DNA from 4 places in the Shewanella sp. BC20 genome. Region 3 is predicted to be linked to each of the others. Evidence: predicted binding sites of a transcription regulator. Region 3 holds the regulator's gene; each other region holds the start of a gene.
The links. Region 3 encodes sigma-54, which starts transcription at its own class of promoters, with help from an activator protein. Its sites were predicted from a motif close to GTTGGCACGNNNNTNGNNT; they were not measured.

Region 1 (3,141 bases), on a different contig from region 3:
CCAGTGTTTCTTTGGGCACAGCAAGCACTGGGGCGATTCTGAATCTTCGCGGTGGTGCAGGTATTAAGCTCTCTGATGTACTTGCGGTATCAGAAACCTAATTTGTCAGTATTGAGTTGGACTCGGGTCCTTAATTGAATTGAGTGAAATGTAGAGGTGAATTATGTCGTTTAACATTGCATTGAGTGGCATTTCTGCTGCACAGAAAGACTTAAACACTACCGCGAACAACATCGCGAATGCTAACACCATTGGCTTTAAAGAATCGCGTGCTGAATTTGCGGATGTTTACGCTAATTCAATTTTCTCTAACTCTAAAACCGCCGTCGGTGGTGGTGTGGCAACGAGCCAAGTGGCGCAGCAATTCCACCAAGGTAGTTTGCAGCTGACCAATAACTCCTTGGATTTAGCGATTAAAGGAGGTGGTTTCTTTGTAACCTCATCGGAAATAGGCACTTTAGACCATCAGTTTACCCGCGCAGGTGCATTCAAAGTCGATAAAAATAATTATATGGTTGATTCTGCAGGTAATTACCTGCAAACCTTCCCAGTTGATAAAGACGGTAACTCAACATCGGTCAGTTTAACGACGGCAAAACCTGTGCAAATTCCTGATACAGCCGGTAGTCCAGTTAAGACTGATAACATCACAATGCAGATGAACTTAAATTCTAAGCAAAGTGCTCTGGATCCTGCAGCTTTTGACCCGTTGGATTCCAAAACCTATAACAGTGTGACCTCTCTGACGATTTATGACTCCCTCGGTGAGCCACATATTATGACCACCTATTTCGTGAAGCCAACGAATGGCTCTTATAATGGTGAAAACAACTGGGTTGCCTACTACGCAATTGATGGTAAGCAAGTGGATGTGTCTGGCCCCGCAGGGACTTATCAAACGGATACCAATGGTGATGGTACGCCAGATACACCTGCAACAGCCCAAACCACAGGCGGTTGGAAAGGTTCGGTATTAAAATTTAACGAAGTGGGTGTTTATACTGGTAGCGACCCTGCTGTCATAGCTACAGAACCCTTAGGGGTTGCTGGTGCGGGCGTGTTAGGCCCTGGTGCCGATGGTACTCAAGCTGTAACTATTAAGTTCAATGCGCCAACTCAGTTTTCGGCTCCATTTGCGGCAACCGAATTAACGCAGGACGGTACGACTGTTGGGCGTTTAACCAACGTCGAAATCGGTGAAGATGGTTTGATCACCGCCAGCTACTCTAACGGTTCAACCGTGGCATTAGCTCGTGTTGCTTTAGTTCGTTTTGCCAACGAGCAAGGTTTAACTCAAGTGGGTAACACCTCATGGAAAGCCAGCCTTGAGTCGGGTCCAGCGCTCGCGGGTGAACCCAACAGTGGTACCTTCGGTAGCATCAGTTCTTCGGCATTAGAGCAGTCCAACATTGACTTAACGACTGAGCTGGTGGATTTGATTTCGGCGCAACGTAACTTCCAGGCTAACTCACGTACCCTCGAAGTGAACAACACTCTGCAACAAACTGTACTGCAAATTCGTTAAGCTGATTCACTCCTTCTCTAAGTGTTGCCGATGGCGGCAACACTTAGCCTCTTTTGGCGTTGTTGCCATTTCCTCATAATCTTCTCCCAATTTATCAGTAAATTAGCCACGATTTTTATTGGCATGATGCTTGCTTTGCTATTGTCAGGTTGAAAATTTGACGGAGCAGTCTGTGGACAAATTCCTCTACATATCCATGAGCGGAGCTAAGCAAAACATGAATGAGTTGGCATTGCGTGCCAACAACTTAGCTAACGCCAATACCGATGGATTTAAGTCGGACATGGCGCAAGCCAGATCGATGCAAGCCTTTGGTGAAGGATTGCCATCGAGGGTTTTTGCCATGGTGGAAACACCCTCCGCCAATTTTCAAGCTGGCCCCATCAAAACCACTGGGCGGGATCTTGACGTTGCCATTAAAGGTGATGGTTGGTTCGCTGTTCAGGCAAAGGATGGCAGTGAGGCCTATACCCGTTCAGGGAGTCTCAGTTTTGACTCGACAGGGCTATTGCATAACGACCGAGGTAATCCTGTGATGGGTGATGCGGGACCGATTGTGTTACCGCTGCCGATTGAAAAAGTCACCATCTCACAGGATGGCATTATCTCGGTACGTCCTCAGGGCGCGACAACGGAAGTGGTTGAAGAGGTAGGGCGATTAAAGCTGGTTAATCCTGGCAACGCACAAATGATGCGCGGTGAGGATGGACTGTTCCGTTTGGTATCGGGTAATCCGGCGCCAACCGATCCAAACGTGTTTGTTGAGAGTGGGGCTGTAGAGGGCAGTAACGTCAATCCAGTGGATGAGATGGTGTCCTTAATCGACCTACAGCGACAATTTGAATTGCAAGTGAAGATGATGAAAACCGCGGAAGAAAATGACCGCGCTTCATCTTCATTAATGCGGATTAGTTAGGAGATAAATTATGCATCCAGCGTTATGGATTAGTAAAACTGGCTTAGACGCACAGCAAACCGATATTGCGGTGATTTCAAACAACGTCGCGAACGCCAGCACCGTCGGCTACAAAAAGAGCCGCGCAGTCTTTGAAGACTTACTCTATCAAACCGTTAACCAAGCGGGGGGCATTAGTGCCTCAAACACTAAGTTACCCAATGGGTTAAATATTGGTGCGGGTACCAAAGTGGTGGCCACTCAAAAAATGTTTACCCAAGGCAATATGTTGACCACGGATAACTCACTCGATCTGATGATTGAAGGCCCTGGCTTTTTCGAAGTACAGCTACCCGATGGCACCACAGCCTATACCCGTAATGGTCAATTTACCTTAGATGATACTGGGCAAATTGTAACGCCAGGTTCGGGTTACGTACTGCAACCTGCAATCACGATTCCCGATGATGCGACCAGCATTACCGTGTCTGCCGAAGGGGAAGTCTCGGTGAAAACACCGGGCACGGCGGAAAACCAAGTCGTGGGGCAGCTCAGCATGTCCGATTTTATTAACCCATCGGGTTTAGATCCTATGGGACAAAACCTATACACCGAAACTGGTGCCAGTGGTACGCCTATCCAAGGCACTGCATCACTCGATGGTATGGGGGCGATTCGTCAAGGCGCGTTAGAAACTTCTAACGTAAACGTGACCGAAGAG
Region 2 (3,141 bases), on a different contig from region 3:
GGCCGATGCAAAGGCAAAAGCCAAAGAGGCGGCATTATCTTCCAGCGAAGATGCCATCGAATCTGTGGTGCCAAGTGAGGTCAAACCGGTGGCGAATGCCTCCGAGGTGATGCTGAAACTCTTTAGTTTGAATACGGCCAATCCCTTTGAAGTAAAGCTGCCCGATAGCCAACTGCCAGTGGTATTGACGCACTTTATTAAGATCAAGCAAACGGAATTTGCGCTGGGGGATTATCAACAAGGTAATGAAAAGGGGCGGGTATTGCTGGATTATATGCGGATTACGCCGCTTAATTTTGACCCAGCATTAGAGCCTGATACCCAAAGTGATGCGCCATTACAGGACGATCCTAAGCAGCAAACCATGCCCTTTGTGGCGCCTTATATCGTCACGAACCAAGGTTCGGGGGTATTTTGGTACCTTGGCTTGTTTAGCTTAGATTATGCTCAAAATCGATTAGTGCACTTAGGCAGTGTGTTTATTGGCGATCGTATCGAAGTCGATAATATCGAGCCCGTGTATCCCTTTGAGGCGCCATATAAAGTCGCCATTACCTACCGCGACAGGGCGGCAGGCCAACCTATGGCAGAGGAGCCTAAGGTGGCGAAAACCCTTGAGGTCGGTGTGAGTGAATCGGAAATCAAAGCACTGCATTAGGTTTATATCTGGGCTTATGCTAAGTTAATTTTACCTCAGCTACGGCTGAGGTATTTATTTCACCTAGCGGCTGGGAAAGCTAAGGTTTTGGCATAAAGCATAAAATTAAAACAAGGAGCGAGTCATGGAAATGACCAAAGTCACGGGCAAATTTGATGTTAAGCTCAATCCCGAGAGTGCCTATGCCACAGGTGTGGGCGGCATGAACTTGGGCAGAATGACCTTAGATAAAAGCTTTTATGGTGAGCTTGAAGCCCGCAGCCAAGGCGAAATGCTCAGTGCCATGACGGCGGTAAAAGGCTCGGCAGGTTACGTGGCGATAGAGCAAGTCGTAGGTAAACTGTGCGGTAGACAGGGCAGTTTTGTGCTGCAACATTTTGGCATTATGACCGATGGGCAAAACCGTTTACACCTTGAGGTTGTCCCCCATTCTGGCGCAGGTGAACTCGTTGGGTTATATGGCACTATGGCGATAAGCATCGAAAATGGCCAACATTTTTATGAATTTAGCTTCTGCCTCGAACAGGAAGCCGAAGCCTAAGGCATGATGAATATAACATCGCGCCGATAAAACAAAACCAGCCGAAGCTGGTTTTGTGGTTTTTGCCCGAGTGACTAATACCAACAGCTGAGTTACCAACAGCTGAGTTATCAAGAGCTGAATTAGCAAGGGCGGAATGTCAGGACCATTATGAGGTTTTGACTTTGATTTTATCGATGACCTTTTTCACATCATCGGTATTTTTAGCAATGGTCAGGGCTAATTGACGCTCGGCATCGCTAACCACTTCACCCTGTAAGGTCACTACGCCATCGGCAACATCGACGTTAATTTGGGTGCCCGATACGTCGGTCGAGAACAACAGACGGGTTTTTACGACCGTTGCGACCTTAGAGTCGGTTAAGGTCTTCACCACCTCATTGGTGCCTTCGTCTTCTTTCATCACGGTTAACTTGTTATCGACTCCTTTTACACCATCTAAGCTTTTGATGAGCTCAGCGGCGAGCGCCTTATCGACACTGCTCTCCACTTGACCGGTTAAGGTGACATGGCCGTTTTTCACGTCGGTCATAATGTCAAAGGAGTTGAGGTTAGTATTGAGCAACAAAGTCGTTTCGGCCTTGCCATCTAGCCAAGCATCTTTGGCATCGTCTTTCCAATCCTGTGCGGCGGCCACATTTAAACTGATAGAACCGACAAGTAAGGTGGTTAAGGCTAAAGTTGTCGTGTTTTTCATAATGATATCCTCCGTTGTTATCTCGAAGATACTAAAGCGTGAATCGTGCCAATGTTTTTATCCTACTGATTTTTAATGTGATTAATTGGAAGGGTTACCAGTTTTAGATGTTTGGCTTAATCGGCAAATCGGCGCTTTTTACCGACAAAATGTAAATATTACCGAGGGTAATTAAGCTTTTTGGCTTAAATGGGATAGGCGTTAAGCTCAAATAGATCGCAGGCAACAAAAACGCGGCTCAGTTGGCCGCGTTATTGGATGGCATTGCCGCCTTACAGGGCTTGGCTACGCAGGTGTAAGGTATCTAGATGGATTTGTAGCCAGGCAATATCCTCGGCCAGTTGGCTGATTAACCTTGGGTGATTGGCCTTTTTAATTAGCTGTTTGAGGTGATTAAGGCGCTGACGCTCAAGCTCGCAGAGCACGGCGAGGGCATCGGCGAGTTGCTGTTTAATAAGTAAAGCATCGACATCGGCATAGGGCCGAGTCTGCGACGACGGCACTGAGTGCGGGCCTATGTGCGGGCCCATTTGTTGTAATGTTTGGGTGAGCAATTGCTTAAATCGCGCCAGCATCCCTTGATACGTCTTGATTTGGGCAATAAAAATGCGTTTTAGGCTGTAGTCATCGACAGTGGTATTGGCCCGAGTATAAAAATCCACGCCGGTTTGGGTCAGCTCGATTAACTCATTAACCAGCTTAATATCGGCGCTCAACTCGGTCTGATGTTGCGCAACATTAGACTTCATAACGACCTCCTGTGGTAGTTTGGGCTGCTCCGCCGACACGGATTGCCCAACATTTTATGGAAATTTCAGTTTCATTCAGCTTCTATGCATATTTCGTTCACTTTTTAATGATAAGTTAATGTCTTGATTTAACTGATGATATTTATCCATTGTCGCCAGTGCCTCGCTTATTATCGGCAACTCTTACCGTTGAGATTGTTAAAATTTCACGGCTGGCATACAGTGGTGCTTCATTCACAGGGAGTGGCACAAGATGATCCGACCAACGCTTTTCTATCATCTACAGGACTTCGAGACCGAGCAGGCATTAGTACAGCTCGAGGGCGCGCAGACCTACAACAAGCTACGCAGTACCGATGATGTATCTTGGATTAGTCAGCTGGAGGCAAATCGTATCGATGTGGCGATCATTGAGCTGCCCCGTCTAAGCCGTGAAGATTACCTAGCCTTACTCGAGTCCAGCGCCATTGCGGATGTGGAGTTTATTTTCCTCTCC
Region 3 (3,141 bases):
AAACCCGTAAAGAGCTCAATCGCGATCAACGCGAAGAAGAGCTGGAACATCTGCTCGAAGAGTTCCATATCACCCATATTCGCGATAGCCAAGGCATGTCGTTATCGGGCGGTGAACGTCGCCGTGTCGAAATTGCCCGCGCTTTAGCGGCCAATCCTAAGTTTATTCTGCTCGATGAACCCTTCGCCGGTGTCGACCCGATTTCGGTTATCGATATCAAGAAAATCATCGAACAACTCAAGAGCCGAGGCCTTGGGGTACTGATCACAGACCACAATGTGCGCGAGACCTTAGACGTCTGTGAACATGCCTACATTGTCAGTCACGGAAACCTGATTGCCGAAGGAACTCCCGCAGAGATCTTAGACAATCAGCAAGTTAGGGCTGTGTACTTAGGTGAACAATTCAGGCTATAGTTACTTAAACAGAGCCAATTAGCCTTGAATTTTGGCTTATAAGCGCCATCAATATGATACAAGCGGCCTAAATTCAAAATAATAACGTAGGGATCAGCGGTAACATGAAAGCGTCACTCCAGCTCAAACTGGGTCAACAGTTAACCATGACGCCACAACTCCAACAGGCCATTCGTCTGTTGCAATTGTCGTCATTGGAACTGCAGCAAGAGATCCAGCAAGCCTTAGACTCTAATCCTCTTCTCGAGCTGGAAGAGGAGCAATTCGACGCGCCTACCGAACGTAAGCAAGATATCGCCGATACCGACTTTAGCGAAACGACGGCCCAGCCACAGGAACAAGACAATTCCACCGTGGACATTGCCGAGTCGTTGACCAAAGAATCCCTGCCCGAAGAACTGCCCATGGACACCACTTGGGATGAAGTCTTTACCGCCTCGCCAAACTCAGGTTCTGGTGCCAGCCGTGAAGATGACATGCCCTTCCAAGGGGAAACTAGTGAAGGCCTGTACGAACATTTAGAATGGCAGAAAAACCTCACGCCCTTCTCTGAAACCGATTTAGCCATTGCCACCGCGATTATTGATGCCATCGACGATCAAGGTTATCTCACTCAAAGTACTGAAGATATCCTCGAAGCCATGGGCAATCCTGAGATAGAACTGGATGAAGTCGAAGCCGTACTCAAGCGAATTCAACACTTCGATCCCGTTGGTGTCGCCGCAAGGGATTTAAGCGAATGTCTGCTTATCCAACTCTCCCATTTTTCGCCGGATACCCCACACCTCGAAAACGCCCGAATGTTGATCAAAGATCATTTAGATCTGATCGCTACCCGCGACTTTAGGTTGTTGATGCGTAAGACCAAACTTAAAGAGGACGAGTTAAGGGACAGCATAGCGCTGATCCAAACCTTAAACCCTCGCCCAGGTTTGCTCATCACCCCTGTTGATGAAGAATATGTCATCCCCGATGTATCGGTGTCGAAGAAAAACGGTCGCTGGGTGGTCGAGTTAAATCCAGATTGCATGCCAAAAATCAATGTTAATCAGCAATATGCAGCCATGGCGCGCAGCACTAAAAGCCAAGCCGATAGCCAATTTATCCGCGGGCATCTGCAAGAAGCCAAGTGGTTTATCAAAAGCCTTGAAAGCCGTAACGAAACACTGCTCAAGGTGGCAAACTGCATAGTGCAATATCAACAGGGTTTCTTCGAATACGGTGAAGAAGCCATGAAACCTATGGTCCTGAACGATATCGCCGAGGCGGTAGAGATGCATGAGTCCACCATTTCACGGGTGACCACACAAAAATACATGCATACCCCAAAGGGACTTTTTGAACTAAAATATTTCTTCTCAAGCCACGTCGGGACTGATGATGGCGGTGAGTGCTCATCCACGGCAATCAGAGCCTTCATTAAGAAACTGGTTGCAGCGGAAAACCAGAAAAAACCATTAAGCGACAGCAAGATGGCACAGCTTCTGGCAGAACAGGGAATTAACGTTGCGCGCAGAACCATTGCGAAGTACCGAGAAGCGATGCTTATTCCCCCTTCCAATCAGCGTAAAAGTTTATAGCCTAAAGTGGAAATCGGAGGACGTTTATATGCAAATAAACCTGAGTGGACACCATATCGAGATTACTGAATCGTTACGGGCTTATGTTGAGGAAAAGTTTTCAAAACTTGAACGTCATTTCGAACAGATCAATAATGTGCACGTTGTGCTCAATGTTGAGAAAATGCAACAAATTGCCGAAGCGAGAATCAACCTCACCGGTGGTGAAGTCTTCGCGACTTCAGAGCATGCAGATATGTATGCTGCCATAGACGTCCTGATCGACAAGCTTGATCGTCAGGTTATTAAACACAAAGAGAAGTTAACAAAACACTAGCAATGGAACTTCGTACCATACTGCGGCCGGAATGCACGACCTGCGCCACTCCGGGCAGTAAGAAAAAGGTACTGGAACTTATCAGCGACTTAGCCGCTGCCCAGTACCCCACCCTCTCATCTCAAGAGATCTTCGAAAGCCTAGTGGCGCGCGAAAAGATGGGGAGCACAGGTATAGGTAACGGCATCGCCATTCCACATGGTCGATTAACCGATATAACACAACCCATAGCCATATTGGTGAAATGTGAGGAGCCGATAGCCTTTGATGCTATCGATAAACAACCTGTCGACATTTTATTTGCGCTGCTGGTGCCTGCTGACCAATGTCAACAGCACTTAAGCACTTTGTCCTGCATGGCTGAAAAGCTCAGCGACAAACAAATATTGAAGCAATTGCGCAAGACGCATGATGAAACGGAACTCTATCAGGTAATCACTGGATGAAACTGGTCATAGTGTCAGGGCGCTCAGGCTCAGGCAAATCGGTCGCACTAAGAGTGCTTGAAGATCTCGGCTATTATTGTGTCGATAATCTTCCGTTGCCGCTGATTGGCAGCTTACTCGAACAGCTCAAGGGCAGTAACGATCTCGTCGCCATCAGCGTTGACGTGCGTAACCTGCCGGAGCAAGACAAGGTACTCGTCAAACAGCTCGCAAGCCTGCCAGAGGGCACTGAACTTACCAGCTTCTTCTTAAATTCCAGCGATAAAGTACTGCTAAAGCGCTACAGCGAGACTCGGCGCTTACATCCCTTATCTAAGAGCCGAGTATCACTGCAAGAAGCCATCAAACTTGAAGGCAAATTGCTCGAGCCCCTGTCACAGCAG
Region 4 (3,141 bases), on a different contig from region 3:
TTTTACGGCTGTGCCGTTGTGCGCCAGTTTGAAATGATGGGCGTATTTGCCGCCAACGACTCGATTTCAATCGCACGTTCACGGGACAAGTTACGCGCGCTGCAATTGCTTTCCCGCAAAGGTATCGGCATGCCAGTGACGGGATTTGCCAATAAACCCAATGATATTCCCGACTTGATTAACATGGTGGGCGGTGCCCCTTTAGTGATTAAGTTGTTGGAAGGCACCCAAGGGATTGGCGTGGTGTTAGCCGAAACTAAAACCGCCGCCGAGAGCGTGATTGAAGCCTTTTTAGGGCTGAAAGCCAATATTATGGTGCAGGAATATATTCAGGAGTCCAACGGCAGCGATATTCGCTGTTTTGTGGTCGGCGATAAAGTGGTGGCTTCGATGAAGCGCCAAGGGCCCGAAGGGGATTTTCGCTCTAACCTGCACTTAGGCGGCTGCGGCGAGAAAGTAAAAATTACGCCCGAAGAGCGCAAGATGGCGGTTGCCGCTGTGAAAGCCATGGGATTAGTGGTGGCGGGGGTTGATATTTTACGTTCGAATCGCGGCCCCTTGATCCTAGAGGTGAACTCGGCGCCCGGTATTGAAGGCATCGAGCAGACCACGGGGATTTCGGTGACTGAGCCTATCGTGGAATATATTGAGAAGATGGTATTAGCGCGTAAATCGAATCGCGCCGTGATAGCCTAACAAAAACGCCGCGATAATCGCGGCGTTTTTTTAGCGTTTAATTTTATAAATCAAATCCGTAGGAATAACCTAAAACAACCTTGGCGTCATCACCCTGCAGATCGGTATCCGACACCATAAATGAGACTGTGCCCATGCTGGTATCGGCACTGAGTGTGACGTTGTAATCTGCGTAGTTATCCTCATCGAACCAAGATTCAACCACATCGCCACTGGAATAGCCGTAGTGCAATGACAGGCTCAGTTTATCCGTCAGTGGGAAAGACGCAGTGGCCGCAAGATAACTCATATCTTTGTTATCTAATGGCTCAGCCGCGACATCATCACCGGCGTTGATCACGTGGGAATAACTGAGTTCAAACCATTTCCAGGTGATGGCACCGTGCAGTTCACCAAAATCGATGCTGCCTTCGGCATCGGGGTAAGCGTAGTAGAGGTAGCCAATATCGTAGCTGAGGTCTTCGGTGATGTTGCCGCCGTAGCCTGCGTAGAGATCCAACTCATAGCTGGTATCGTCGCCAAAGTCGACATTTGAGGCCCAAGTGCCGGCATAGAATCCGGAGTCATGGCTATAGTCAATGCCTCCTTGAATAGCGACCGCATCATTGGTTTGAGTGACCCCGCGCCATAGATAGTTTGAGGTGCCGCCAATATTGCCGGACACCGCCGCAAAGGCGTTGGTCGTTAATAACAATCCCGTCGATAATGCCAAAACGCTGTACAGTGATTTTCTCATTCTCATCCCCTCGATTGACTTATTTATCGATTCACTCATGTCACCACAGAGTGGGTGACATTGGTGCATCATGGTTTTTTCTGATAAGGGAATTGCTAATCACATGCCATTATTTGAACATCATTAAAAACAATTGGTTACACAACGCGTGTTAATAAAATGTTTTAAAACGCTCAAAAATGGAGCGGTTGACGCACTGTGTTTGTGCAAAAAATCATCTTTCATGCTTTTTTGAGAGCAAAAAAAACGCCTCACAGAGGAGGCGTTTTATATAATCAATGTCGAGCGAATTAGTTCACACTATCACGCAAGGTTTTACCCGCTTTAAACTTAGGCACAGTGGCTTCAGCGATCTGAATTTCTTTACCTGTCTGTGGGTTACGGCCAGTACGAGCTGCGCGAGTGGAGGTTTCAAAAGAGCCAAATCCAACGATAGAGATCTTGTCACCGTTTTTCATTGATTCAGTAATAGCTGCTTCGAAAGATTTCAATGCACGTGCTGCTTCAGCTTTAGTGATATCGGCATTTTCTGCAATCTTGGCAATAAGTTCAGTTTTGTTCATCTTTATTGTCTCTTCTTTCCGTAGATTTATTAAGTCAGCGTGCCTAACATGCCACAAGGTTTGGGCATTGGAAAGCCCTTTGCTACGGGCTTGTGTCCTATAAGTAACAAAAATGCAGAATATTTACCCCATTCGTGACTTAGGTTTTATTCTTCGAGCAGTTGATATAAGAGCTGCTTCACCAATTTGGGTTCGAAGGGTTTATCGCACAGGGCATTGACACCCGCCTGAGAGACATTGCTCAAGTGAGCATCATTTGCCTCGGAAGACACCATGAGGATAGGCACATGGGATTGCTGGCTTTCATTACGGATAAATTGGGTGAGTGCCAGACCATCGACACTGGGCATATTGTAATCGGTAATGATCAGGTCAAACATATTATTACGCATTAACTCAATGGCTTGAGCGCCGTCTTCCGCTTCGGTGATCTGCTTGATCCCAAGGTTGCCAATGGTACGTTTAATCACATTGCGGGCCATGCGGCTGTCATCAACCACGAGCACACGCACGTCATGCACATCGAAGTGGCTGAGGTCGAGCTCATCATGGCTGAGTAAATCGATAGTTGCATTCAACGCCTTGCCTAAGTGTTCGGCATTAAAGGGCTTTGGCAGAATCGCGACCACGCCAGACTGACGGAAAATCTCCAATTGCTCGCGGCGGCATTCGCTCGAAACCAACATAAATTGAATGTCTTTGTATTCACTGTTGGTGCGTAGGTAGCTTAAAAACTCGGTCGCGGTACCATCTTCAAAATACATGGCACTGGCGATGAGATCCGGCTTGTGGCGGGCAATCAACTCCCTTGCTTGGGTCAAACTTGCGGCATTTTGAATGCTGATAATGCCTTCTTGCTGTAAACGCTTGATGATAATGCGGCGCTGGGTTTCCGATGGCTCAACAATGAGAATCGAGAGTTCGCTAGGCGATAAATGAGTCATAATGGCTGGCTTTATCAGGTCTTTTAGGGAGCCGTTAACTTAGGCTAGAAACAAGGGCTTAGCAATAAACAAGCTTACGCTTTTACCTTTGCGGTTAAATAATGATGGGTGATGCGGGAAAAGGCTACCCAATACTGCACTAACAATAAGGCGATGATGCTCAAGACTAAGGGCAACATAGGGATGTTGTGGCCTTCAACCA

Region 1: the regulator sigma-54 is predicted to act here: its motif matches at 1,643-1,661, upstream of flgF (flagellar basal-body rod protein FlgF).
Region 2: the regulator sigma-54 is predicted to act here: its motif matches at 1,931-1,949, upstream of CBX96_RS00825 (BON domain-containing protein).
Region 4: the regulator sigma-54 is predicted to act here: its motif matches at 1,525-1,543, upstream of CBX96_RS12295 (TorF family putative porin).

Annotation. Positions count from the first base shown of each region.
Region 1 is NZ_NHRI01000006.1:76,244-79,384, forward strand. Features, by position in the region: gene flgD (flagellar hook assembly protein FlgD) at 1-101, shown strand, start outside; gene flgE (flagellar hook protein FlgE) at 164-1,525, shown strand; gene flgF (flagellar basal-body rod protein FlgF) at 1,698-2,441, shown strand; gene flgG (flagellar basal-body rod protein FlgG) at 2,452-3,141, shown strand, end outside.
Region 2 is NZ_NHRI01000001.1:190,893-194,033, reverse strand. Features, by position in the region: gene CBX96_RS00835 (hypothetical protein) at 1-658, shown strand, start outside; gene CBX96_RS00830 (DUF3224 domain-containing protein) at 783-1,199, shown strand; gene CBX96_RS00825 (BON domain-containing protein) at 1,348-1,896, opposite strand; gene CBX96_RS00820 (hypothetical protein) at 2,169-2,645, opposite strand; gene CBX96_RS00815 (sigma-54-dependent Fis family transcriptional regulator) at 2,899-3,141, shown strand, end outside.
Region 3 is NZ_NHRI01000015.1:73,965-77,105, forward strand. Features, by position in the region: gene lptB (LPS export ABC transporter ATP-binding protein) at 1-416, shown strand, start outside; gene CBX96_RS15595 (RNA polymerase factor sigma-54) at 521-1,996, shown strand; gene hpf (ribosome hibernation promoting factor) at 2,025-2,312, shown strand; gene ptsN (PTS IIA-like nitrogen regulatory protein PtsN) at 2,315-2,758, shown strand; gene rapZ (RNase adapter RapZ) at 2,755-3,141, shown strand, end outside.
Region 4 is NZ_NHRI01000010.1:179,999-183,139, forward strand. Features, by position in the region: gene rimK (30S ribosomal protein S6--L-glutamate ligase) at 1-696, shown strand, start outside; gene CBX96_RS12295 (TorF family putative porin) at 740-1,432, opposite strand; gene CBX96_RS12300 (HU family DNA-binding protein) at 1,723-1,995, opposite strand; gene CBX96_RS12305 (response regulator) at 2,142-2,939, opposite strand; gene CBX96_RS12310 (hypothetical protein) at 3,014-3,141, opposite strand, start outside.